DNA from 2 places in the Listeria marthii genome. Region 1 is predicted to be linked to the other one. Evidence: riboswitches for the same ligand, from Rfam matches in the RefSeq annotation. Region 1 holds a riboswitch; the other holds the start of a gene.
What was found. Region 1 has a riboswitch for thiamine pyrophosphate ahead of thiT (energy-coupled thiamine transporter ThiT). Riboswitches for the same ligand answer to the same signal wherever they lie in the genome.
Positions count from the first base shown of each region.

Region 2: another riboswitch for thiamine pyrophosphate. It lies ahead of tenA (thiaminase II); the one in region 1 lies ahead of thiT (energy-coupled thiamine transporter ThiT).

Region 1 covers NZ_JAASWB010000003.1:275,516-277,915, reverse strand. The annotation lists gene HCJ55_RS06740 (betaine/proline/choline family ABC transporter ATP-binding protein) at 1-78, opposite strand, end outside; gene thiT (energy-coupled thiamine transporter ThiT) at 370-930, opposite strand; TPP riboswitch at 998-1,108, opposite strand; gene HCJ55_RS06730 (MmcQ/YjbR family DNA-binding protein) at 1,178-1,561, opposite strand; gene HCJ55_RS06725 (ABC-F family ATP-binding cassette domain-containing protein) at 1,701-2,400, shown strand, end outside.
Region 2 covers NZ_JAASWB010000005.1:101,203-103,602, forward strand. The annotation lists gene HCJ55_RS10580 (M48 family metalloprotease) at 1-371, shown strand, start outside; gene HCJ55_RS10585 (ChbG/HpnK family deacetylase) at 393-1,178, shown strand; TPP riboswitch at 1,209-1,314, shown strand; gene tenA (thiaminase II) at 1,401-2,075, shown strand; gene thiM (hydroxyethylthiazole kinase) at 2,068-2,400, shown strand, end outside.

The sequences.
Region 1 (2,400 bases):
ATCGATGCTAAGAGTTAGATCATTAACAGCTTTTTTGCCCCCTTTATAAGTCTTCGTTACGTGTTCAAATTTTAACACGCTTATACACCTCCATTTTTTCTTTACCACTACCAAAAAATTGGCAATCGATAAATATTTTCCCTAAAGAGTACTGATTTAAACTTTTTAAATACAAAAAAAACAGCTTAAAGACAGTGTTACATTCAAACGGAAGTTCCTAGACAAGATGATTTCGTACTTGTGGCACGTGTGACATCGATGCTAAACTTTAATCGTGAAAATGAGCATTGTAATAAGCTGCAATATAGTATTTATTTAATTATAACACACTTAAAAAGGCCCAAAAGCAAATGCTCTCGGACCTTGTGGTTATTTTGGTAAGAATAATTTGGGTGAGGTTTTTAGTAATATCGAGATGACGATACCAGCAACAATGACCGTAGCCAAGCAGCTAGCCCCATTCATGACAATCGAAAACAGCTGAGCGCCCCAACCTTGAAAAGCATAAGCCCCCCAGAATAACACGCCAGCAACATAATGCCAAAAATATTTAGCAACGCCACCAATAATCATGGTTCCCCACGCCCATTGGATTGCCTTTTTAAGTTGATTAGCAGCTAAATTGCTTCGAACTTGCTTACTGAATACGCCACTAAACGCAACAAAACTGAAAGCTAAAATGTACTCAATAAATGCTTGTGACGGCATTAAAATATAGGCTTTCCCAGTGAGAAAATGTAGTAACCCCCACAGTAGTCCAGCGAATCCAGCAGCCCAAAAACCGCGGCGGATCGCAATCACATACATAGGAATCATTCCCAGTGAAATCGAGAAACTAGAGCCGATGTCCAGCGGGATAAAACTTAGTACCATCGCCACTGCGGCAAAGATAGCACACTCAAGTAAAATGATTAATCGTTTGTTTTGCATAAAAAATAAACTCCCCTCTTCTTTTTGGTCAAAAACGTACCCCAGAAGAAAGCAGTTTCTATGGTTAGAAATGCAATCGCCACAATCCCTACGCTCGTATTAACGAACAGGTTCAAAGGGTCAGAATCCAAAAACACGTGGACTCAATCTCAGCTAAGAAGCCCCCCCTGTGGTAACGTCTATGAAATTATCGTACAACAATTATTATAGCATGCACTTCTTTTTTGTAAAGAATTTTTTCTTTTCTTTAGTCATTTGCAGAAAATTTCACAGTATTTTGCGCTTTTTTCGGCAATTTATCAAAAATAAGCTGATAACTATTTTGAATTAACGCAAATTCAGTTTCAGCTTCCACATCGTATTTTTCATTAATAACAAGCGTAATCCAATGCTTTTTATTTAAATGATAGCCTGGTTTTATGCTCAAATATTCATCGCGCAACAAATCAATTCTTTCAGGCTGACATTTAACGCTGACATATAAATCCCCGTGGTATAAATGTATCAGTGCGAATATTTTACCACCAACCGTTAAGGCATGCGTTTTTTTATCAAACGGAAAAGTTTCTTTGGCAGCTTGTAAAGTAAGACAAAGCGCGACTTTTTCTTGTAAAGTTTGCTCGTAATCCATCCAGCTCTCCTCCTTATTTTCATATTATAACATTTATTTATGTGTGTATGCTTTCTTTGCTTCACTAACCATGTTAAAATAGAAGTAATTGTGCTTTTTCTGATTTCAAGAAGAAGTAACTTAGTATTGGAGGAAGAAAATGTTAACTGTAAATAATGTTGGCTTACGCTACGGCGATAAAAAGCTATTTGAAGATGTTTCGATTAAATTTTTGCCAGGTAACTGTTACGGTCTTATTGGCGCAAACGGTGCTGGTAAATCAACGTTCCTAAAAGTGCTTTCTGGCGAGCTTGATTCACAAAGTGGTAATGTGCATATTGGTTCAGGTGAGCGTCTAGCTGTCCTTCGCCAAGATCATTTCCAGTATGATAATGAACTTGTTCTTAACACTGTTATTATGGGACATGAACGTCTATACAAAATTATGGACGAAAAAAATGCCATTTACATGAAAGAAGATTTCAGCGATGCAGATGGTATCCGTGCTGCGGAACTTGAAGGCGAATTTGCTGAATTAAATGGTTGGGAAGCGGAATCTGAGGCTGCTGTTTTATTAAACGGCTTAGGTATCCCTACTGACTTACACGGAAAACTTATGAAAGATTTAACTGGTGGAGAAAAAGTGAAAGTGCTTCTTGCGCAAGCTTTATTCGGTAAACCAGATATCTTACTTCTGGATGAGCCTACCAATCACCTGGACATCCGTGCGATTCATTGGTTAGAAGAATTTTTAATCAACTTTGATAATACTGTTATCGTTGTATCCCATGACCGTCACTTCCTAAACAAAGTGTGTACGCATATTGCGGATCTTGATTTCAGCAAAATTAAATTATATG
Region 2 (2,400 bases), on a different contig from region 1:
TCGTGGAAGGGATGCTCAGTGGAAACAGCTCGATTTCTACTAGTTTATTAAGTGTTGTTACAAAAATTGTAAGATGGAGCTACTTAAAGTATTATGAATTAGGCTTTTATTTTGTAAACTTAGGAAGCCGTGATTTTGAATATAGAGCGGATGAAGTCGCCGCAAAGGCTGGCTACGGTGAAGAACTTTTGAGTTTTTTTTATATGCTTGAAAAGGCGGATGGAGATGTGAGGAAAGGTTTGCTAGCTTTCTTGGCATCGACACATCCATATACGTCATATCGGATACAAAATATAGAAAAGTTTATAGGGATTTCAGACTCCATAAGTGAAGTTGAGTATCAAAATTATGCAAAATTAATTGACCAGTAATATCTATTAAGGAGGTTCCCCATGCCAAAACTAATCATCGACGCAGACGATTTTGGTCTATCCAAAGCCATCAACCACGGCATCATCGAAAGCTACAAAACCGGCATCACCACATCCACTTTACTCATGCCGAACCTGGAAACTGCCGAGCACGCAATCGCTCTCGCAAAAGATCACCCAGACCTATTCATCGGTCAACACACAAACTTCCTACTCGGAAAACCGTGCGCGGACCCGGCGGAAATCCCGTCACTTGTCGACGAAAACGGGGAATTCCATCGTTCTAAATACTACCGGTCTAACCCAGAACTGAAATTCCAATACGAAGATGTGCGCACGGAAACCATCGCTCAAATGGAACGGTTCAAAGCGCTAACTGGTCACTACCCAGAGCACATCGACTGCCACTCAATCGGTGATGAAACGGTTGACCAAGCTTTCTTTGATATCGCGCGCGAGTTCGGGATTCACACCACTTTAAAATACAGCGGTGATAAAAAATGGCCAAATCAGGAAGGTTATTTGCCAATCACTAAACTGCTGGAATCAGGCGCGCTTCCATACACAAATGGCGGTGTTTCGGTTGAGAACTTCCTTAATGATGATTTTGGATTACTAAAACTGGCACCAAACGAAATCGCAGAGATGCATTTTGATGTTGGATTTTTGGATCAATTTGTGTTGGATAATTCCTCCTACACGTTGATGCGGTGCCGAGAACTTGCGACGATTTGTGACGTTCGAGTGCGGGATTGGCTTCGTGAAAATGGGTTTGAGCTCATTTCTTTTGGGGATTTACAGCGTTAAAACTCTATGTTATGATAAACGCAACTTAATAAGAAAAACTGGGGGGGCCGATTCTGGCTGAGATTGGAAGGTAATGCTTTCTGACCCTTTGAACCTGTTTGTTAGTGCAAGCGTAGGGAAGTGAATGTGAAAGTGACCGGAAAATTTATCGCGGCTGCTGTTTCTTTGCTTATGCTAAGAGACAGTGGGCGCTTTTTTTATTGTGCAAAAGGAGGAGTTTGAGTGTTTGTTCACGGTTTTCAGGAAGAAGTTGGGGATTTATGGCAAGAAACGTTGCGGCATCCGTTTGTGAGGAGTTTGGCGGATGGGACGCTTGAGAAGGAGGCGTTTCATTTTTATCTGTTGCAGGATGATTATTATTTGTCGCATTTTGAGAAGGTGATTGAGAAAAGTGTGACGCAGGCGGGGACGGCGGAACTTGTTGGGGAGATGCGGCAAGTACAGGAGAGACTTCGGCAGTCGGAGTTGTTGATGCGCGAACAGTTTTATCCGCGGGTTGGACTAACGGAGCGAGATTTTTCCGAGCGAAAACCGGCGCCGACTGCTTATAATTATACTTCTCATCTTTATCGGATGGCGGATTTTGGTAGTTTTGGGGTGACGATTGCGGCGCTTTTGCCGTGTTATGCGCTTTATGCGGATATGGGGAAAAAGTACGAAGGGGCGCGGAGTTCGGAGCCATTTTATCAAGAGTTGTTGGATAGTTATGTGGATGAAAATTATCAAAAAGTGGTGTTGCAGCAGAAGTGGTTGGTGGAACAGGCGGCGAGCGTGGCGGATGCGCGGGAACTTGCCCTGATGAAACAGGCTTTTCAAATTAGTGTGGAAATGGAATGGGCGTTTTTTGAGATGGCTTATAAAAAACAAAATTGGCGTGGGAGTGTGAATTATGTTTGATTTTATGACGTTGGAAAAGGTGCAAGAAAAAGGGCCGTTGGTGCATAATATTACGAATATCGTGGTTGCGAATGATTCCGCTAATGGGTTGCTAGCGATTGGAGCATCACCGATTATGGCCTCTGCGAAAGAAGAAATGGCCGAACTGGCGAAAATGGCGGATGTGCTTGTGATTAATATCGGTACGCTGGACGGTGAGCTGGTGGAAGCGATGAAAATTGCTGGGCGTGCGGCAAATGTTGCGGGAACTCCGGTTGTGCTTGATCCGGTCGGTGTTGGTGCGACTTCATATCGTCGTAAAGTGGTGCAAGAATTGTTGGCAGAA